Regions from separate parts of the Telluria sp. Soil_C_11 genome, predicted to be linked through region 1. Evidence: riboswitches for the same ligand, from Rfam matches in the RefSeq annotation. Region 1 holds a riboswitch; each other region holds the start of a gene.
The links. A riboswitch is a leader RNA that binds a small molecule or an ion and turns the genes downstream of it on or off. The one in region 1 is predicted to bind thiamine pyrophosphate.
Positions count from the first base shown of each region.

Region 1 (7,123 bases):
CTCGAACTGATTTCTTTCGTCCTGTCGATCGTGACGGTGCTGCTGAACATCCGCCGCATCCACTGGGCCTGGCTGTTCGCGATCGTCTCCTCGGCCGCCTACGGCATCGTGTTCTTCAAGTCGCGGCTGTATGGCGACGCCGGCCTGCAGGGCGTATTCATCGCCGCCTCGATCTGGGGCTGGTACGAATGGCTGCGCGGTAAGGGAAGCGATGACCAGCCGCTTCTGGTGACCCGCCTCGACCGCGCAGGCTGGGCCTGGTCGCTGGCCGGCTGGGCGCTCGGCTTCGTGGCGCTGTCCTGGTTCCTGCGCGCCTTCACCGACACCGACGTGCCGCACATGGACGGCTTCCTCACCGCCGGCAGCCTGCTCGGCACCCTGCTCACGGCGCGCAAGAAGGTCGAGAACTGGCATGTGTGGATCGCGGTGGATGTCCTGTACGTCGGCCTGTACGTCTACAAGGGCCTGCACCTGACGGCGGTCCTGTACGCGGCGTTCGTGGTGATGGCGGCGCTGGGCCTGCGCACCTGGGCGCGCGCGGCGCGCGAGGGCGCGCGATGACAGTGCGGCGCATCGCGATCCTGGGCGCCGAGTCGACCGGCAAGTCGACCCTGGCGCCGGCCCTGGCGGCGCGCTACGGCACGCTGTGGGTGCCGGAATACTTGCGCGAATTCGTCGAGACCCACCAGCGCGTACCCTTCGAGCACGACCAGGTCGGGATCGCGCGCACCCAGCGCGCGCGCGAGGATGCGCTGGCGGCGTCGCCCGGAGCGCGGCGCTTCCTGTTCTGCGACACCACGCCGTTGGTGACGGCGGTCTACAGCCGGATCTACTGGGGCAGGGTGCCGCCCGAGCTGCTGGAGATGGAAGCGGCGCACGATTACGCGCTGACGCTGGTGGCGGGGCTCGACCTGCCGTGGGTGCCGGACGGCCTGCAGCGCGAGTCGGAGGAGGTGCGCCGGCAGGTGCATGAATGCCTGCTGGCGGTGCTGCGCGAACGGGGCATCCCGTTCACGCTGCTGGAAGGCGACCTGCCGCGGCGGCTGCGGCAGGTAGAGGCATTACTTGCTTAGAAGTCGAACTGGCCCGACACGCGGAAGGTGCGCGGTGCGCCCGGCAGCAGGTAGCCGCCCAGCGCCGGCGTGACGTCGCGCCAGTAGAACTTGTCGAACAGGTTGTCGACGCGGGCGCGCCAGGTCACGCGGGTAGCGCCCAGGTGCATCGCGTACGCGGCGCCAAGGCCGAACACGTGGTAGTCGGGAACGAACACGCGGTTCTCGACGTCGAAGGCCTTCTTGCCGGAGTACTGCCAGTTGGCGTCGACCTTCAGGCCCGGCACCTGCGGCACGGCGTATTCGGCCCACACGGTCGACTTGAAGCTGGGGACGTCGGTGACGCGCTTGCCGTCGATGGCGGCGTCGCCGGTGCCGTCCTGGCGGGTGTTCAGGGCCATCAGCGACAGCCCGGCCTGCAGGCCCGCGGCCAGCCTGCCGTCGGCCGACAGCTCGAAGCCGCGGTGGGTCTCGCGGCCGCCGCGCACGAAGGGGTTGCGTTCCACCGGTTCGCCGTCGACGATGACCGTCACGGTGTGGTTCGGATCGGTGTACTCCAGGCCCTGGCGGATCTGGAACAGCGAGGCCGACAGGTTCACGCCGCGCACGGAGCCCTTGGCGCCGACTTCGAACTGCTTCGAGCGGCCCGGCTCCAGCACCTGGTTCTCGTTCGCGGTCTCCATCGGCGCGATGCCGCCATGCTGCAGGCCGTGGCTCACCGAACCGTAGACGTTCCAGTCGCGGTTCACGTTATAGACCAGGGCGAGGCTCGGCAGCAGGAAGGAATCGCGGCTAGCGACATGGCTTGGCGCGATGTAGTCGCTGCGCCTGGCCTGCACGTAGCGCAGGCCGCCGTGCAGGGTGAGCTGGGGCGTGAGGGTCACGATGTCCTGTGCGAACAGCGCGCTTTCCTGGTCGCTGCGGCGTTCGAACACGGGGCCGGTGACGCGCGACGGATCGGCGTGCGGCGACACCAGCGGATTCCACAGGTTGCTGTAGCCGACGTAGTCATAGACATAGTCGCCGAAGCTGTCGTGGCGCTCGGCGTACGAGGCGCCGACGGTCAGTTCGTGGCGCAACGCGCCGGTGGCGAAGCGGCCCTGCAGCATCGCCTGCAGGCCCCACGGGGTCTTGCGCTCGCCCACGCTCTGGTAGTCGTAGACGTCGTAGTCGCCGTTCGAGCAGTAGCCCGGATAGAAGCCTTCGCCCTCGTTGCTGCAGCCGTAAGGGAAGGCGGTGAAGTCGTCGCGCTTGAACCAGTGCTTGTTGGCGGCGACGGTCGCTTTCCAGCCGTCCGCCAGCCTGTATTCGAAGCGCAGGCCGAGGTTGGTGTCGCGGGTGTCGACGGGACGGGTCCAGGGCTGGTCGTTCAGCAGCATCCTGGCCGACACGCCGGTCGGCAGGACTTCATTGCGGATCAGCTGGAAGCCGGGCGCCGTGATCTGCGCCTTGTGCTGCCAGTCGAGGTCCAGCTGGAGCAGCGCATCCGGGGTGATCTGCCAGTCGAAGGCGCCGGACACGAACTGGCGGTCGCCGTTCGCGCCGCGCACGTAGGAATGCAGGTCGGCGGCGGCGGCGTTGATGCGGTAGCCGAAGCGGCGGTCGTCGAAGCGGCCGCCCAGGTCGATCGTCCCGTACAGGGTGCCGCGCTCGCTGACTTCCACGGTGGCCGAGCGCAATGGGGTGGCGGTCGGGCGCTTGGTCACGTAGTTGACGATGCCGCCCGGGGTGGCGACGCCGGCGGTGAGGCCGGCCAGGCCCTTCAGCACTTCGATGCGCTCCTTGTTCTCCAGCGGGATCTGGGTGTCGCCGGGGATCGCGAAGCCGTCCTTGCGGTAGCTGTAGTTATTGTCGAGGGCGAAGCCGCGGATCGAGAACTGCTCGGCATAGCCGACCGCGTTGTAGGCGTCGCTGACCGAGGCGTCGTAGCGCACGGCGTCGGTGGTCGAGCGGATCGACAGGTCCTGCATCTGGGTGCGGCCGATCGCGGTGATCGAGGCCGGGGTCTCCCACAGCGAGGATTCGGAGAAGCCGCCGACCGCGGCACGTTCGAGGCCGGTGCGGGTGCCGGTGACGACGACCTCGGCAATCGGCTGGCCGCGCTGGTCCTGCGCCTGGGCGTTGAGGGAGAAGGCTTGCGCGATGGCGCAGGCCAGGATCGAATACTTCAGTTGTGCGTTCATGGGTTTGCTCGTCTTCGCGCGCCGCTTGGCGTCGCTGCTTTGTCAAAAGCCGGAGCCAACTGGGGAAGGGCAAACAGGTGTGGGCGCCGTTCGGCACCGCCTTGCGCTTTCCTTCGCTGGCATTATCCAGATCAGGTACGGAGGGTATCTCTCACCCGGCAGCGGCTACGGCTGCCAGGACCCCTAGCGAAGGCGCGAGTGTAGCACGGATGCGGGTGGCGTGTGGCGTGTCTGGCAAGGCTGGGCGGTTGCGCTCCGGGTGCTTTGCCTGGCGTGGGATTCGCGCAACGGGTTCCGGCCGGGGCCCGTTCCACGCATGCCAATGGGTGCGGGAAGCGCGTATGCTATCCAATCGACTCGCAAACGCGGAGGGAGGCAGCCATGGCCATCACCAATGGTTCTGCCGGCACGAATGTCCACGAGATCGCCGATGGCGTGTATCGCATCAATACGCCTGTCAGCATCGTGCCGGGTGGGTTCTCGTTCAACCAATACCTGATCGTCGACGACCAGCCGCTGCTCTTTCATACAGGGCCGAGAAAGATGTTTCCCCTGGTGCGGGAAGCCGTCGACAGCGTCATGCCGGTCGGCGACCTGCGCTTCATTGCCCTGTCGCATTTCGAAGCGGATGAATGCGGCTCGCTGAATGAATGGCTGGCCGCAGCGCCCCACGCGGCGCCCTTGTGCAGCCGGGTTGCCACAATGGTGTCGGTGAACGATTTCGCGGACCGGCCGGCCCATGCCATGGCGGATGGCGCCGAGCTCAGCCTGGGGTCGCGATCGGTCAAGTGGCTCGATGCGCCCCATTTGCCGCACGGCTGGGAAACGGGCTTCCTGATGGATACCCGAACCCGGACGCTGTTTTGCGGGGACCTGTTCACCCAGGGCGGCACGGGTGGGACCGCATTGACCACGGATGACATCCTGGAGAACAGCGAAGCGTTCCGTCAACCGATGGACTATTTTTCGCATTCGACCAATACCAGGCAATTGATCGAACACCTGGCCGGCGAACTGCCTGGCACATTGGCGTGCATGCATGGGAGCGCCTGGAGGGGCGATGGGGCAAGCCTGTTGCGTGCCCTCGGCGAACGGCTGGTCGGCGGCGCAGCGCGGCCAGCGTGACAAGGCCCCCGGCCGGGAGGGCCTTGCCAGGCGTGCTTAGATGCAGCGTTCCAGCACCTTGCGGCTGACTTCCAGCGTCACCTCGCCGGTCTCGCCCAGCCTGGTCATGCCGTGCGCCTCCAGCGCCTTCACGACCGCCGGCACGACGTCCTTGCCCAGGCCATAGTCGGACAGCCGGGTCGGCACGCCGACCGCGCGGAAGAAGGCCTCGGTGCGGGCGATCGCGGCCTCGATGCGGGCGTCCTCGTCGCCCTCGGCCAGGTCCCACACGCGCGCCGCGAACTGCAGCAGCTTGGCGCGCTTGGCATCGCGGCGTTCGCGCAGCATGGCCGGCAGCACGATCGCCAGCGTCTGTGCGTGGTCGAGGCCGTACAGCGCGGTCAGCTCGTGGCCGATCATGTGGGTGGCCCAGTCGTGCGGCACGCCGGCGCCGATCAGGCCGTTCAGGGCCAGGGTCGCGGTCCACATCAGGTTGGCGCGGACGTCATGGTTGTCCGGCTCGGCCAGCGCGCGCGGACCTTCCTCGACCAGGGTCTGCAGCAGGCCTTCGGCAAAGCGGTCCTGCACCTTCGCCTGGCTTGGTACGGTCATGTACTGCTCCATGACGTGCACGAAGGCGTCGACGATGCCGTTGCCGACCTGGCGCGCGGGCAGGGTGAAGGTGCGGGTCGGGTCCAGGATGGCGAATTGCGGGAACACCAGGCGCGACATGAAGGCGAACTTTTCCTGGGTCGCCTTTTTCGTGATCACGCTGCCGGAATTCATCTCCGAGCCGGTGGCCGGCAGGGTCAGCACGGCGCCGAAGGGCAGGGCCGCGCGCACGTTCCTGGCGTGCTGTTCCAGGATCGTCCACGGGTCGTCGTCCAGCAGGCTGCCTGCGGCGACGAACTTGGTGCCGTCGATGACCGAGCCGCCGCCCACGGCGAGCAGGAAATCGATGTGCTCGCGCTTGACCAGGGCGATCGCCTCGACCAGGGTCTCGTAGCTGGGGTTCGGCTCGATGCCGCCGAACTCGAACACGGTGCGGCCGTCGAGTGCGGCCATCACGGCGTCGTAGGTGCCGTTGGCGCGGATGCTGCCGCCGCCGTACAGCACCAGCACGCGGGCCGTGGCGGGAACCAGGCGCGCCAGGCGCTCGATCTGGCCTTCGCCGAACAGGATGCGGGTTGGATTGTGGAAGTCAAAGTTAAGCAAAATAAATCCCCCTCGGGTTGCACAGGAGGGGGATTATCGCCGAGGCGGGATTTTCGCGCCGGCAGGGGCGCGTTCCTGGAACCTCAGACCTGCGCCGGCTCCAGCACCGGCGCCGGGTGCTCGACGTGCGCGCGCGCGTGCAGCAGGTGGCGCTGCAGGGTGGTGCGGGCGGATTCGCCGATCAGGCGCCAGTGCTCGCGGCGCTGGGCGGCGCGCTTGCGGTGCTTGGACGGCATCTCGGACAACGGCTTGACGTAGAAGGGCAGCGGAATCCGGTAGCCCTGCTTGCCCGGCATCTCGGCGCCGCCCAGGATCTTCCAGAAGCCGTCGTAGGCGTTGGCGAAGTGCTTTTCCGGATCGGGATCGTAGGCGATGTGGTCTTCGCTGCGGATGGCGACCACCTGGTCGATGCCGACCGCCTGGGCCACGCCCTGCATCGCGGCGAAGCAGAAGAAGCTCGGGGAGTTGTTCGGGAAGACGCGCTCGAAGGCTTCGAAGGCGGAACCGGAATCGGCCCAGCGGCCCTCGTTGCGGGCGATGAAGGGGACCACCGGCGCATCGACGCCCACCATATGGCCTTCCAGCCAGCTGAAGGACAGGCGGTGCAGGCACCTGCCGTCGGCCACCAGGGCCACGGTCAGGTCGCCCTCGGCGTTGCTGCGCGAAGCCATCTCGAGCTGGATCGTGAAGCTGCCGCCTTCGTCCCCGACCTGCCACAGCGGCAGGCAGCGGGCGCCGTAGACGGCCTGCTTGTAGGCGTCGTTGAAAGTGGTTTCCTCGAAGCGGTAGTGGCTCAGGACCGCCTGCACGCGCCGGCGCGCCGGCATGCCCTTGACCAGGTAATCGCGGTGGCTCAGGTGGTGGAAGGGGTCGTCGTTCGGCGGCAGCGCCACGTGGTTGCGGTAGACGCCGAGCTGGCACAGGGCGCGGTGGTCGCGCCAGTAGGCCAGTACGCGCAGGCTGCGTGCAATGCAGAGAATCCAGGAAGTGAGGCTGTTCTGGCGGCGGCGGGCCATCCAGTGTCTGGCGAGGTGAGCGAAAATCATGGTGCGCTCCGGGCATTCATTATCAGGGTGGTTCTATCTTGACTCACCGGCCTTGGCGGCAAGGTGACATTGCTCAACGGAAATAAAATGCTGGGCAGGTCAAGATCGCCACGCTCGATAAGGCATCCCTTGGGTCTTTTTATTCGTGATCACGATGTCTCTTGTTGATTTTTTGTCAGGCAAACGTTGCCAGATGCAAGACTAGCACGATTGCCGCGCCGAACATCGAAATCGTCATGAATAATTGAGTCATGCCGAATAAGTTGAGGAGGGGCGCATGGTGTATGAACTTTTTTATTGGCCGACGATCCAGGGGCGCGGCGAGTTCGTCCGGCTGGCGCTGGAAGAGGCCGGGGTGGAGTACGTCGACGTTGCCCGCGAGCCGGGCGGCATGGGGCGCATGATGGCGGCGATGGACGGCCCCGACCATCCCTCGTTCGCACCGCCCTTCCTGAAAGCGGGCGAGCTGACGATCGGCCAGACCGCCAACATCCTGCTGTACCTGGGGCAGCGGCACGGGCTG
Region 1 covers NZ_JBDGIN010000002.1:148,794-155,916, forward strand. The annotation lists gene pnuC (nicotinamide riboside transporter PnuC) at 1-561, shown strand, start outside; gene AC3A6M_RS03570 (AAA family ATPase) at 558-1,073, shown strand; gene AC3A6M_RS03575 (TonB-dependent siderophore receptor) at 1,070-3,235, opposite strand; TPP riboswitch at 3,327-3,430, opposite strand; gene AC3A6M_RS03580 (oxygen-binding di-iron domain-containing protein) at 3,617-4,360, shown strand; gene AC3A6M_RS03585 (iron-containing alcohol dehydrogenase) at 4,397-5,554, opposite strand; gene AC3A6M_RS03590 (DUF535 family protein) at 5,638-6,600, opposite strand; gene AC3A6M_RS03595 (glutathione S-transferase) at 6,878-7,123, shown strand, end outside.

Region 2 (7,123 bases), on a different contig from region 1:
CGAGATGCACGCGGAGCCTGGGGTGCTGGAGTCGCAGTGGCCGGCGGCTCAGTGCGTGCACCTGCGCGACCGTCCCGTCGGCAAGCAGGGACTGCACGATCAGCCCGCCAACCAGACCCGTGGCGCCGGCGACCAGCACCGTCCGTCGTGGTGGCATGTTACGTTGGTCCTGCATCGCTCAGGCGCCCAGTCCGAGCTCGTCCCTCACCTGCTCGCGCAAGAGGTACTTCTGGATCTTGCCCGTCACCGTCATCGGGAAGGCCGTCACGAAGCGGACATGGCGCGGGATCTTGTAATGGGCGATCTGGCCGCGGCAGAAGTCCTGGATCTCTTCGGCGGTGGCGGTTTGCCCGGGACGCAGGATGATGCAGGCGCACAGCTCCTCGCCGAATTTCCGGTCGGGCACGCCGACGCACTGCACGTCCAGGACTTTCGGATGACGGTACAGGAACTCCTCGATCTCGCGCGGGTAGATGTTCTCGCCGCCGCGGATGACCATGTCCTTGGAGCGGCCCACGATCGACGCGAAACCCTCGTCGTCGATGACGGCCAGGTCGCCCGTATGCATCCAGCGTGCGGCATCGATGGTGTCGCGTGTCTTTTCCTCGTCTCCCCAGTAGCCGAGCATGACCGAATAGCCGCGGGTCAGCAGTTCGCCCTTGACGCCGCGCGGGACGATCCGTCCGTCGCCGTCGACGATCTTGACCTCCAGGTGAGGGTGCACCCGGCCGATGGTCGTGACGCGCAGCTCGACCGGATCGTCGACCGAGCTCTGGAACGACACCGGGGACGTCTCCGTCATCCCGTAGGCAATCGTAATTTCCGCCATGTGCATCCTGCCGATCACCCGGCTCATCACCTCGGCCGGACAGGGCGAGCCGGCCATGATGCCGGTCCTGAGCGTCGACAGGTCGTAGCGCGCGAAGTCCGGATGGTCGAGGACGGCGATGAACATGGTGGGCACGCCGTGCAGGCCGGTGCAGCGTTCCGCCTGCACCGTCTCCAGCACCGCTTTCGGATCGAAGCTCTCGCCCGGGAAGACCATGGTGGCGCCGTGCGTGACGCAGGCCAGGTTGCCGAGCACCATGCCGAAGCAGTGGTACAGGGGCACCGGGATGCACAGCCGGTCGCGCTGGCTCAGCTTCATCGCCTCGCCGATGAAGAAACCGTTGTTCAGGATGTTATGGTGGCTCAGCGTCGCCCCCTTCGGCGCGCCCGTGGTGCCCGAGGTGAACTGGATATTCACCGGATCGTCGAACTGCACGCCGTCCTGCACGCGGGACAGCTTTTCCAGCTCTTCCGCGCTGGGCGGCGCCAGCAGCTCGTCGAAGTTGAACATGCCGGGCGTCGGATCAGGGCCCAGGCGCACCACGTGGCGCAGGTGCGGCAGCCGCGCCGACTGCAGCTCGCCCGGCCTGGAATGGTGGATTTCCGGGACCACGTCCTGGACCATGCCGATGTAATCGCTCGACTTGAACGCGGGCGCCAGGACCAGGGCGCTGCACTGCACCTTGTCGAGCACATACTCCAGTTCGGAGCGGCGGTAGGCCGGATTGATGTTCACCATGATCAGGCCGGCGCGTGCCGTCGCAAACTGGACCAGCACCCACTCGGCGCAGTTCTGCGCCCAGATCCCGACCCGGTCGCCGGGCTGGAGCCCCAGCCTGAGCAGGCCGGCGGCCAGGCGCGTGACCCGCTCGTCGAATTCGCGCCAGGTCCAGCGGATGTCCTGGTGACGCACGACCAGCGCCTCGTCGTCGCCAAAGCGCGCCGCGATGCCGGCCAGGTGCACGCCGATCGACTCCCCGATCAGGGGCACCTCGTGCGCGCCGTGGACGTAGCTCAGGGTTTGCTGCATGCCTGTCTCCTTGTCGTTCTCTGGTGCCCGTGAGCTTATCACGTTGCCAATCGCGCGGATCGTGCGTACACTGCCCACCGTCGTTTCGACAGAGACGGCACAACGCTGGGGGTCCTGCATCGTCGAGCACGGCGCGCGGGTGAGAAACACCCTTCGAACCTGATCTGGGTAATGCCAGCGAAGGGAAGCTCGAGCAGCCTGCGCGTGTCCGCCACACGCATGCGCCGCCACTCCATTCGCCGGATCCCGATCTTCATCGCGATGACCGAGGAGTGCACATGAACGCCGATCCGAATTCCTGCCTGCCAGCGTCCGCCCGCCATGGGGCGGTGTACCGATGAAGGTCATCGTGCTGGGAGCCGGCGCCGTCGGGACCGCGTCGGCGTGGTACCTGCGGCAGGCCGGCCACGAGGTGACGGTGGTCGAGCGCCAGCCCGGCCCCGCGCTCGAGACCAGCTTTGCGAACGGCTGCCAGATCTCGGTGTCGCATGCCGAGCCGTGGGCCAATCCCGCCAGCCTGCTGAAGGTGTTGCGCTGGCTCGGCCGCGAAGATGCGCCGCTGCTGTTTCGCCTGCAAGCCGACCCGCTGCAATGGCGCTGGTGCCTGCAGTTCGTGCGCGAATGCGCGCCCGCGCGCGTGGCCGCGAACCTGCGCCGCATCGTCGCGCTCGCCGACTACAGCCGCCGCAGCCTGCAAGTCCTGCGCGCGGAAACCGGCATCGACTACGACTGCCTGACCCGCGGCATCCTGCATTTCTATACCGACCAGGGCGAGTTCGATCGCTCGCGCCATGCAGCGGAAGCGATGCGCGAACTGGGCTGCCCGCGCATGACGGTCGACGCCGACGAGGTGGTACGGATCGAGCCGGCCTTGCGCGCGGCGCGTCCCAGGCTGGTGGGCGGAGACTACACGGCCACCGACGAATCCGGCGACGTCCACCAGTTTACGTCCCGGCTTGCCGCCAGGGGCGAAGCCGCCGGGATCCGCTTCCGCTACAACATGACCGCGACCCGCCTGCTGGCCGGCGCGGGAAGCGTCCAGGGCGTGGAAGCCATCGATGGCGAAGGCCGCTACCAGGCGCTGCATGCCGACGCCGTGGTGGTCGCCCTCGGCAGCTTCTCCCCGGCCCTGCTGGCGCCGCTGGGAGTGCGGCTGCTGATCTATCCCGGCAAGGGCTATTCCGCCACCTACCCGATCGTGGACGCCGCCGCGGCCCCGACGGTGTCGCTGACCGACGACGGTTGCAAGCTGGTCATGTCGAGGCTCGGGTCGCGGCTGCGGGTGGCCGGCACCTGCGAATTGGGCGGCTATTCGCGCGAACTGAACATGGTGCGCTGCAACGCGATCACGCTCCGCGTGCGCGCGCTGTTTCCCGATGCCTGCGACTACGATCGCGCCAGCTACTGGGCCGGCCTGCGGCCGCTGACGCCATCGAACGTGCCGTATGTCGGCAGGACGCGCCTGCCGAACCTGTACCTGAACACCGGCCACGGCACGCTCGGCTGGACCATGGCCTGCGGCTCGGGCCGGGCGCTGGCCGATATCGTCTGCGGCCGCCGGCCCGAGGTCGACTTCACGTTTTGCCGATGACCGCTATACTTGCGTCTTTTTGGCGAAGCACCCGATGGAAACTGGCAGTGAACTGGCGCTCATCGCGCATCTCGAGCGTATCGCGGAACGCCACCTGGTCGAACACGAAGGACGCATCCTGTGCTGGCGCGCATTCGGCGCCGGCGCCCCGCTGGTGCTGCTGCACGGCGGGCACGGCTCATGGCTGCATTGGGCCAGGAATATCGAAGCCCTGTCCGCCTCGCACCGCGTGCTGGTGCCCGACATGCCCGGCTATGGCGACTCGGATGCGCTGCCGGCGGGGAGCGGCTACGGCGACATCGTCGATGCGATCAAAGCCTCGCTCGACAACATATTCGGCGCCGGCGCGGCCTTCGGCCTGGCGGGCTTTTCCTTCGGCGGCGTGATCGCCGGATGCCTCGCGGCCCGGCACCCGGGCGTGCGCCGACTAGCCCTGCTGGGCGCGGTGGGACATGGCCTGCGCCGCCGCCAGCCGGGCGCGATGCGCATCTGGCAGGACGCCGCCGACGAACAGACCATGCTCGCGCACCTGCGGCACAACCTGGGGGTGCTGATGCTGCATGGCCCGATCGACCCGATGGCGCTGGAGATCCACCGCCGCTCCTGCATCCGCACCCGTTTCGAGAGCAAGAAGACCTCGATGAGCCCGGCCCTGTCGGAGGCCCTGGCCGGGCTGGAGATCCCGGTCCTGATGCTATGGGGTGAACACGATCCGACCGGCGACCCCGCCGAAGTCGGGCCGCTGTGGTGTGGCGCCCGTGCCGAGCGCACCCATCACGCGATTCCCGCCGCCGGGCATTGGGTGCAGTACGAGGCGGCGGATGAGGTCAACCGCCGCCTGCTCGACTGGTTCGCCTGACGGCTTCAGCGCGATGCAGCCGCCGCCTTCGCGCGCGCCTTGTGCAGCTTCCTGTAGCTGTCCATCAGGCGGTGGTGGCGGTCGAGTCCTTCCAGCTGCATGCTGGTCGGCGCCAGGCCGAAGAAGCGCACGCTGCCGTCCACCGAGCCCAGCACCGCGTCCATGCGCGGATTGCCGAACATGCGGCGGAAGTTGACGACGTAATCTTCCAGTTCCAGCTCGTCGTCGAGCACCACTTCCAGCACCGCATTCATCGCCTGGTAGAACAGCTTGCGCTCGACCGTGTTGTCGTTGTACTGCAGGAAGGCGCCGACCAGCTCGTGCGCCTCTTCAAAATTCTTCAGGGCGAGATTGATCAGCAGCCGCAACTCGAGCACCGTCAGCTGGCCCCAGTCCGTGTTCTCGTCGAACTCGATGCCGATCAGCGTCGCGATGTCGGAATACTCGTCCAGCTCGTTGTTCTCCAGGCGCTCCAGCAGCGCCGCCAGTGCGGCATCGTCCAGGCGGTGCAGGTTCAGGATGTCTTCGCGGAACAGCAGCGACTTGTTGGTGTTATCCCAGACCAGGTCTTCGACCGGGTAGATCTCGGAATAACCCGGCACCAGGATCCGGCAGGCGACGGCGCCCAGCTCGTCGTACACCGCCATGTACACCTCCTTGCCCATGTCTTCGAGAATGCCGAGCAGGGCCGCGGCTTCCTCGGCATTGGCGTCGTCGCCCTGCGCCGTGAAATCCCACTCGACGAAATCGTAGGCCGCCTTGGCGCTGAAAAAGCGCCACGACACGACGCCGCTGGAGTCGATGAAGTGCTCGACGAAGTTATACGGCTCCGTGACGGCCTCGCTCGCGAAGGTCGGCGCCGGCAAATCGTTCAGGCCCTCGAAGCTGCGCCCCTGCAGCAATTCCGTGAGGCTGCGTTCCAGCGCCACCTCGAAGCTGGGGTGCGCGCCGAAGGAGGCGAACACACCGCCGGTGCGCGGGTTCATCAAGGTCACGCACATGACCGGATAGGCCCCGCCCAGCGACGCATCCTTGACCAGCACCGGAAAGCCCTGCGCTTCCAGTTCCTGGATCCCGGCCACGATGCCGGGGTATTTCGCCAGCACCTCCTGCGGCACGTCCGGCAGCGCGATCTCGCCTTCCAGGATCTCGCGCTTGACTGCCCGTTCGAAGATCTCGGACAGGCATTGCACCTGCGCTTCGGCCAGCGTGTTCCCGGCGCTCATGCCATTGCTGGCGTAGAGGTTTTCGATCAGGTTGGACGGGAAATAGACCGTTGCACCGTCCGACTGCCGCACATAGGGCAGCGACACGATACCGCGCTTCGCATTGCCCGAGTTGGTGTCGACCAGGTGCGAGGCGCGCAGCTCCCCGTCCGGGTCGTAGATGCCGAGGCAGTACTCGTCGAGGATCTCCGCCGGCAGCGCATCGCCGGGACCGGGCTGGAACCAGCGCTCGTCCGGATAATGCACGAAGGCCGCGTTGGCGATCTCCTCGCCCCAGAAGGCGCCGGCATAGAAATGGTTGTTGCTGATGCGCTCGATGTACTCGCCCAGGGCCGAGGCCAGGGCGCTTTCCTTGGTCGCGCCCTTGCCGTTCGTGAAACACATCGGCGAATGCGCATCGCGGATATGCAGCGACCACACATTCGGCACGATATTGCGCCACGACGCGATTTCGATCTTGATGCCCAGCTCCGCCAGCAGGCCCGACATGTTCGCGATGGTCTGTTCCAGCGGCAGGTCCTTGCCCGGGATATAGGTAGCCGCGTCGCCGGCCGGCTGCAAGGTCAGGAGGGCCTGGGCGTCGGCGTCCAGGTTGTCCACTTCTTCGATCACGAACTCGGGACCGGCCTGCACCACTTTTTTCACGGTACACCGTTCGATCGAGCGCAGGATGCCCTGGCGGTCCTTTTCGGAGATATCCGGCGGCAGCTCCACCTGGATCTTGAAAATCTGCTGGTAACGGTTTTCCGGGTCGACGATATTATTCTGCGACAGGCGGATGTTTTCGGTCGGGATGTTCCGGGTATTGCAGTACAACTTCACGAAGTAAGCCGCACACAGGGCCGACGACGCCAGGAAATAATCGAAGGGGCCTGGCGCCGAGCCATCGCCCTTGTAGCGGATAGGCTGGTCGGCGATGACGGTGAAGTCATCGAACTTGGCTTCGAGGCGCAGCTTGTCGAGGAAGTTGACTTTGATTTCCATGGAAGAATTCCAAAAATGATGCGAACAATGATATCGGGCCTGCGCGATCGGACGATCGGCCATTCAAAACATAAAGCCCTGTGAGGACAGGGCTCTAGCGGTCAATCAGCGGCGGGAAGCAAGGCCATCGGACGTGGCGGCCTCGAATGAACAAGCGCGGCTCCGCCAGGCAATGGGGATGACAGGACAGTATCCGTCGGTGGCGCATTCCCGAATGGCACCGGACGCCTATTATAAGGCCAAGCGCCGCCCGGCCGGCTGAAAACCCATCCTCTCTTCCGCCGCGCCGGGGCAAGCCACCTTGAATCGCGAGCTTTATCCTTGCAACGCGACTTCTTGTGTCGAAGAAATTTACACTTTCACCAGGCAAGAACGTTCGCCCGCCCGAGGATTCGTGCAAATACATTTCCAAAACAATAAGTTATAAATACTGAAAGTTCCTGGCACGGATCATGCTCTACGTTTCCGACAGGAATACCAGAACTACCGCGGAAGCGCTGGGATGTCCTGAGGACAGTGAATTCATCAATCAAAAAGGGGAAGTAAATGAAAGTTGGCAAAGCAATCGGACGTCACCCAATCCTTCGCACGATCTCGGCCTGCGT
Region 2 covers NZ_JBDGIN010000007.1:257,444-264,566, forward strand. The annotation lists gene AC3A6M_RS14370 (NAD(P)H-binding protein) at 1-157, opposite strand, end outside; gene AC3A6M_RS14375 (AMP-binding protein) at 179-1,858, opposite strand; TPP riboswitch at 1,956-2,061, shown strand; gene AC3A6M_RS14380 (D-amino acid dehydrogenase) at 2,196-3,449, shown strand; gene AC3A6M_RS14385 (alpha/beta fold hydrolase) at 3,484-4,308, shown strand; gene AC3A6M_RS14390 (OsmC domain/YcaO domain-containing protein) at 4,314-6,518, opposite strand; gene AC3A6M_RS14395 (DVUA0089 family protein) at 7,065-7,123, shown strand, end outside.
Region 2: linked by a shared signal. The riboswitch ahead of AC3A6M_RS14380 (D-amino acid dehydrogenase) and the one ahead of AC3A6M_RS03575 (TonB-dependent siderophore receptor) in region 1 are both predicted to bind thiamine pyrophosphate.

Region 3 (7,123 bases), on a different contig from region 1:
CGCGGGACCGGGACGGCGGTGACGCGGGCCGAGGGGCGCCTGTTACGGTAACGCGACCACCTGGTTGCGGCCGTTTTCCTTTGCCCGATAAAGGGCCTGGTCGGCCCGCGCCACCAGTTCGTGCGCCACTTCCTCGACCGCCTGCTCGCGGTCGACGCCGTCGAGCGCCGCCACCCCGACCGAGACCGTCACCTCCAGTCCCTGCCCGTCTCCCAGCAGGAAGGACTGGCCTGCCACGCTGGCGCGGATGCGCTGCGCGACCAGGCTGGCGCTCTCCAGGTCGGCGTCGATCAGCAGCGCCACGAATTCCTCGCCGCCGAAACGCCCCAGCGCGTCCGACATGCGCAGCTCGGCCTTGATGCGGGCCGCCACTTCGCGCAGCACGTCGTCGCCGGCCTGGTGGCCGTGGCTGTCGTTGACCTGCTTGAAGTGATCGACGTCGATGTACAGGCAGGACAGGCCGTAGGACTGGCGGCGGGCGCGGGCGATCTCCTCGGCCAGGCGGCGGTCCATGTAGCGCCGGTTGTAGACGCCGGTCAGCGCATCGGTCAGGCCGATGTACTTCAGCATCTCGTTGCTGATCACGTTCTCGAGGCAGATCGCGATGATCGACCCCATGTGCTCGACGAAATCGGTGCCCAGCAGCGGCGTGAAGCGGCTGAAGTCGCGGCTGCCCAGGTTCAGGCTGCCCATCAGGCGCCGGTTGCGCATCAGCGGCACCAGCGCCACGCTGGCCAGCCCGGCGGGCGGATTCGGGAAGGCCATCGCGTGGCTGACCGGGTGGTACGGCAGCAGGCGCGGCCTGGGCGTGCGGCCGGGCTCGAGGTCGAAGCCCAGTTCCTCCGCATGTTCATGGAACAGCAGGTTGGGCAGGGCCTCGAAGTCCACGCCCAGCTTGTGCATGACCGTAAAGATGTCGGCGCCGGTGTCGACCAGCGACAGGGTCACGACGTCGAGATTCGAGACGACCGGCAGCTGGCGGAAGATGGTGGCGACCAGTTCCTGGAAGCTGCCCGCGCTGACGATCTCGAGATCGAAGGCCTGGTGCCGCATCATGATCGCGTGGTTGCTTTCGGCCTGGTCGATCAGGCTGGCGAGCTGCCTGCGCAGTGCGGCGTTCTCGGCCATCAGTTCGCGCACACTGGCGCCCTGCTGCTCGTGCATGGACATTCCTTTCAGCAATTAGTCCATACATTACGCCAACTCAGCCGTATTGCAAATCGAAACCGCGCGAAATCGTTGTCAGAATGCCAGTTCGACCGCCAGTTCCTGCCCCACGCGCAGCCCGCTGCCGGCGCCGGCCGACACGATGCAGTTCATGCCCAGGCAGACCGCGCCGTCGAGTTTCGGATTGGCGCGGTAGGTCTGCAGGATGTCGAGCGGGTCCGGGCCGGGCACGCCGGTGGCCTGGTCGATGGCGGGAATCGGACAGCGTGCGCAGGGTTTCACGGGCCGGATCTCGGCCGCACCGGTGCCGAGGGAGGCCGTGTAGTCCTCCTCGAAGGCTTCCATGCCGGCCACCACCAGGTTGGGGCGGAAGCGGTCCATCGGCAGCGCGTCGCGTCCGGCCGCGCGCAGGCGCAGGTTCAGGTCGTCCAGCGAAGACTGGCCGATCAGCAGCAGCGGATAGGCGTCGGCGAAGCGGGTCTGCGCGGGCACGCCGCCAGTCCACTTGACGCTGGTCGGGCGCACCACGTCATGGCGGAAGCGCACCAGGCGCACCGGCTCGCGCGTGCCGAGCGCTTCGGCGAACCAGCCGGCGGCCGTCTCGCCGCAGTCGGCCGCGCTCACCCTGTCGTCCCAGATCTGCACCTGGCGCACGGGCGCGTCGTCCTGCCAGGCGAGCGGCAGCAGCAGCTCGCCCATCCCGGGCGCGCGCACGCGCAGGTTGCCGCCGCCAGGGCGCGGCTGGATCAGCGCCATGCGCGGGAACTCGCGCTGGGTCAGGAACTGGCCGGCTTCGGTCACCAGCATCCACTCGCGGTCGTGCACGCCTTGCGCGGCCAGGCCGGATTCGAGCAGGGTCGCTTCCTGGACGGCGAAGCCGGCGCAGGACTTGATCGGATACAGGAGGAGTTGGGACAGGATGGGCATCGCGGACCGGGTTCGACTTCGGGGCGGATAGTATCGCACCAAGTTTGCCATTCCTCCAAAATCGACGTACACTCCCGCCGTCGCTTCACGAGAAGCGGCAACAACGCTAGGGGTCCTGCGCCGGTCACACCAGACCGGGCGCGGGTGAGAAATACCCTCCGAACCTGATCTGGATAATGCCAGCGAAGGGAAGCTACAGAGTCCGCGCATGCCCTCGAGCCTGCGCTCCTTTGCACTCCTCCGCTGGATCGCCGATCTTCAGTGATACAAGGAGTGCACTTGAACGCCGATCCGAAATTCCTGTCCGCCAGCGCCACCGTCGACGCCGCGGCCGTGACACCGCTTCCCAATTCGCGCAAGGTCCACGTGACCGGCTCGCGCCCCGACATCCGGGTGCCGATGCGCGAAATCCACCAGTTGCCCACGCCGGCGTCCTTCGGCGCCGAGCCGAATCCGCCGGTCTGGGTCTACGACACCTCCGGCCCCTATACCGATCCGGACGTGCGCATCGACATCCGTTCCGGCCTGCCCTGCCCGCGCAGCCAGTGGATCCGCGAGCGCGGCGACACCGTCGAACTGGCCGGCCCGTCCTCGCGCTACGGCCAGGAGCGCCTGCAGGATCCGAAGCTGGCCGAGCTGCGCTTCGACCTGCAGCGCAAGCCGCACCGCGCCGCCGGAGGGCGCAACGTCACCCAGATGCACTATGCGCGCCAGGGCATCGTCACGCCCGAGATGGAATTCGTCGCCATCCGCGAGAACCTGCGGCGCCAGGAATACCTGCGCAGCCTGGAAGCCGCGGGCCCGACCGGCAAGCGCATGGCGGCCCTGCTCGGCCGCCAGCATCCGGGCCAGGCCTTTGGCGCGTCCATCCCGCACGAGATCACGGCGGAGTTCGTGCGCGACGAGATCGCCCGCGGGCGCGCCATCCTGCCGGCCAACATCAACCACCCGGAATCGGAACCGATGATCATCGGCCGCAACTTCCTCGTGAAGATCAACGCCAACATCGGCAACTCGGCGCTCAGTTCTTCGCCCTCCTCCATCGGCGACGAGATTGAGAAGATGACCTGGGCCATCCGCTGGGGCGGCGACACGGTCATGGACCTCTCGACCGGCAGGCATATCCACGAGACGCGCGAATGGATCATCCGCAACAGCCCGGTCCCGATCGGCACCGTGCCGCTCTACCAGGCGCTCGAAAAGGTGAACGGCAAGGCCGAGGAACTCACCTGGGAAATCTACCGCGACACCCTGATCGAGCAGGCCGAGCAAGGCGTCGACTACTTCACCATCCACGCCGGCGTGCGCCTGCCCTTCGTGCCGATGACGGCGAACCGGCTCACCGGCATCGTCTCGCGCGGCGGTTCGATCATGGCCAAGTGGTGCCTGGCCCACCACAAGGAATCGTTCCTGTACACGCATTTCGAAGAGATCTGCGAGATCATGAAGGCCTACGACGTCGCCTTCAGCCTCGGCGACGGCCTGCGCCCCGGCTCGATCTACGACGCCAACGACGAAGCCCAGCTGGCCGAGCTGCGCACCCTGGGCGAACTCACGCAGGTGGCCTGGAAGCACGACGTGCAGACCATGATCGAAGGCCCCGGCCACGTGCCGCTGCAGCTGATCAAGGAGAACATGGACCTGCAGCTCGAGCAGTGCCACGAGGCGCCCTTCTACACGCTGGGCCCGCTGACCACCGACATCGCCCCGGGCTACGACCACATCACCTCCGGCATCGGCGCCGCCAACATCGGCTGGTACGGCACCGCGATGCTGTGCTACGTGACGCCGAAGGAGCACCTGGGCCTGCCCGACAAGGACGACGTCAAGGACGGCATCATCACCTACAAGATCGCGGCGCACGCGGCCGACCTGGCCAAGGGCCATCCCGGCGCCCAGATCCGCGACAACGCACTGTCGAAGGCGCGCTTCGAATTCCGCTGGGAAGACCAGTTCAACCTCGGCCTCGACCCGGACAAGGCACGCGAATTTCACGACGAGACGCTGCCGAAGGAGTCAAGCAAGGTGGCCCACTTCTGCTCGATGTGCGGGCCGCACTTCTGCTCGATGAAGATCACGCAGGAAGTGCGCGACTACGCGGCCGGCGGCATGCAGGAAAAGGCGGTCGAGTTCATGCGCAAGGGCGCCAAGCTCTATCACAAGGAGTGAGGATGCTGGAGATCGAGCTCGAACTGAACGGCGCGCCATACATCCTGGACGCGGCGCGGCCGGAAGCGGCCACCCTGCACGCGCTGGTCGATGCGCTGGGCCTGTCCGGCCAGGCGCTGGCGCTGGCCGTGAACCGCCGCGTGGTGCCGCGCGAACGCTGGTCCGGGACCGTGCTGGCGCCACGCGACAAGGTCGACGTGGTGCGCGCGATCGGCGGCGGATGAACATCGGGAGGATATATGAATGAAATGAATGCGCATGACATGAACGACAGGCCGCTCGTCATCGCCGGCAAGGAATACCGCTCGCGCCTGCTGGTCGGCAGCGGCAAGTACCGCGACCTGGAGCAGACCCGCGCGGCGACGGAAGCGGCCGGCGCGGAAATCATCACGGTGGCGATCCGCCGCGTGAACATCGGCCAGGACCCGCACGCGCCGAACCTGCTGGACGTGGTGCCGCCCTCGCGCTATACCATCCTGCCCAACACGGCCGGCTGCTACACCGCGAAGGATGCGGTCTACACCCTGCAGCTGGCGCGCGAGCTGTTGAAAGGGCACAAGCTGGTCAAGCTCGAGGTGCTGGGAGACGACAAGACCCTGTTCCCCAACATGCCGGAAACGCTGCGCGCCGCCGAGGAACTGGTGCGCGACGGCTTCGACGTGATGGTCTACTGCAGCGACGACCCGATCCAGGCCAGGATGCTGGAGGAGATTGGCGTTGTCGCCGTGATGCCGCTGGCGTCCCTGATCGGCTCGGGCATGGGGATCCTGAACCCGTGGAACCTCTCGCTCATCATCGAGCAGGCCAGGGTGCCGGTGCTGGTCGACGCCGGCGTCGGCACCGCCTCGGACGCGGCGGTGGCGATGGAACTGGGCTGCGACGGCGTGCTGATGAACAGCGCCATCGCGCTCGCCCGCGAGCCGGTGCGCATGGCGCGCGCGATGCGCATGGCGGTGGAGGCCGGCCGCGCGGCGCACCTGGCGGGACGGATGCCGCGGCGCTTCGCGGCCTCTCCCTCGTCGCCGATGGCGGGCCGGCTCGGTGGCGCTGATTGAGATGCGGCCCTGCGTACTGGTGTTTTCCGGCCTCGACCCGTCGGGCGGGGCCGGCATCCAGGCCGATATCGAGGCGATCGCGGCCCAGGGCGCCCATGCGCTGTCCATCGTGACGGCGCTGACGGTGCAGGACAACGAGCGCGTGCACGAAGTCGTGCCGGTGGACGCCGCCCTGCTCGCGCGCCAGGTCGCGCTGCTGGGCGCGACCATGCCGGTCCGCGCCGTCAAGCTCGGCATTCCGGGCAGCCTGGCGAATGCCGGGGCGATCGCCGGCATCGTCCGGCAGCTGCGCGAACGCCAGCCGGCGCTGCCGGTGGTGCTCGATCCGGTGCTGGCCAGCGGCCACGGCGACCCGCTCGCGCACGGCGATGCCGTGGCGGCACTGGCGCCGTTGCTGGCGGTGGCGACGGTGGCGACGCCGAACCTGCCGGAAGCGGCGGCGCTTGGCCCTGTCTGCTGTCCCCACCTGCTGGTGACCGGCGGCCACGGCGATGGCGACGAGGTCGTGAACCGCTGGCACAGCCGGGATGGCGTGCGCGAATGGCGCTGGCCGCGCCTGCCCGGCGAATTCCACGGCAGCGGCTGCACGCTGGCCGCCAGCCTGGCCGCCCGCCTGGCCCTGGGCGATGCGATGGACCAGGCGCTCGACCGCGCCCAGCGCTTCTGCCACCAGGCGCTGGCGGATGCCTATGCGATCGCGCCTGGCCAGCGCATCCCCCACCGTATCGAACATCGAGGAGCATGAAAGTGAGAGGACTGTATTTGGTCACCCCCGACTGGGACGACACCGGCCGGCTGCTGGAAGTCACCCGGCAGGCGCTGGAAGCCGGCGCCACGCTGGTCCAGTACCGCAACAAGACGGCCGGCGAAGCGCTGCGCGAACAACAGGCGGCCGCCCTGCTCGACCTGTGCCGCCGGCACGACCGGCCGTTGGTCATCAACGACCACGTCGCACTGTGCCTGCGGCTGGACGCGGATGGCGTGCACGTCGGCGGCCTCGACGCGCCGGTGGCCGCGGTGCGCGCGGCGCTCGGGCCTGGCCGGATCGTCGGCGCCTCCTGCTACGGCCAGTTCGCACTGGCGCAGGCGGCCCAGGACGCGGGCGCCAGCTATGTGGCCTTCGGCGGCTTCTATCCGTCGAAGGTGAAGGTGTACGAGGTCAGCACGCCACCTAGCATCGTGGCCCGGGCGAAGGCGCAGCTGGCGGTGCCGGTGGTGGCGATCGGCGGGATGACGCCGCAGAATGCGCGGCCGCTGGTGGGGCTGGGGGCGGATATGGTGGCGGCGATCAGTAGTGTGTATGCGGCGCCGGATGCATATGCCGCAACCAGGGAATTCGCTGGTCTGTTCTAAGTGCCACCTTGTAAACGTCGTTCCCGCGAAGGCGGGAACCCAAGTTTGCATGCGCTATCGAAATGCAAGCAACACTTGGGTCCCCGCCTGCGCGGGGACGACGGTGTGGAGGGTTACCCCTTCGCCAGCCTGAACTGCGTCAGCTCGCCGGTCAGGTAACCCACCGCCGCCCCGAACTTGTCCTTGTAGTTCGCCCGGATCAGCGGATCCAGGGTCGTCTTCACGCCCGCATGGATCCCGCCCCAGTCGCCGGCGTGCTGGAAGTTGCTCATGATGTAGGTCCAGCCGTTGATGTCGTCCACCGCGTGCAGGCCGGTCGATTCGCCGCCGGCCGGGACCGACAGCAGGCGCGAGAGCTGCCTGGTGTCGACGTTGTAGGCCCACAGGAAGTTGTTGACGTGCTGGCTGCTGTCCTCGCCGATGAACAGGGTGCGCATCTTTTCCGAGAACTT
Region 3 covers NZ_JBDGIN010000006.1:215,021-222,143, forward strand. The annotation lists gene AC3A6M_RS12700 (monovalent cation:proton antiporter family protein) at 1-51, shown strand, start outside; gene AC3A6M_RS12705 (GGDEF domain-containing protein) at 43-1,164, opposite strand; gene AC3A6M_RS12710 (MOSC domain-containing protein) at 1,243-2,094, opposite strand; TPP riboswitch at 2,193-2,302, shown strand; gene thiC (phosphomethylpyrimidine synthase ThiC) at 2,374-4,263, shown strand; gene thiS (sulfur carrier protein ThiS) at 4,266-4,487, shown strand; gene AC3A6M_RS12725 (thiazole synthase) at 4,503-5,318, shown strand; gene thiD (bifunctional hydroxymethylpyrimidine kinase/phosphomethylpyrimidine kinase) at 5,320-6,063, shown strand; gene thiE (thiamine phosphate synthase) at 6,066-6,671, shown strand; gene AC3A6M_RS12740 (PhoX family protein) at 6,785-7,123, opposite strand, start outside.
Region 3: linked by a shared signal. The riboswitch ahead of thiC (phosphomethylpyrimidine synthase ThiC) and the one ahead of AC3A6M_RS03575 (TonB-dependent siderophore receptor) in region 1 are both predicted to bind thiamine pyrophosphate.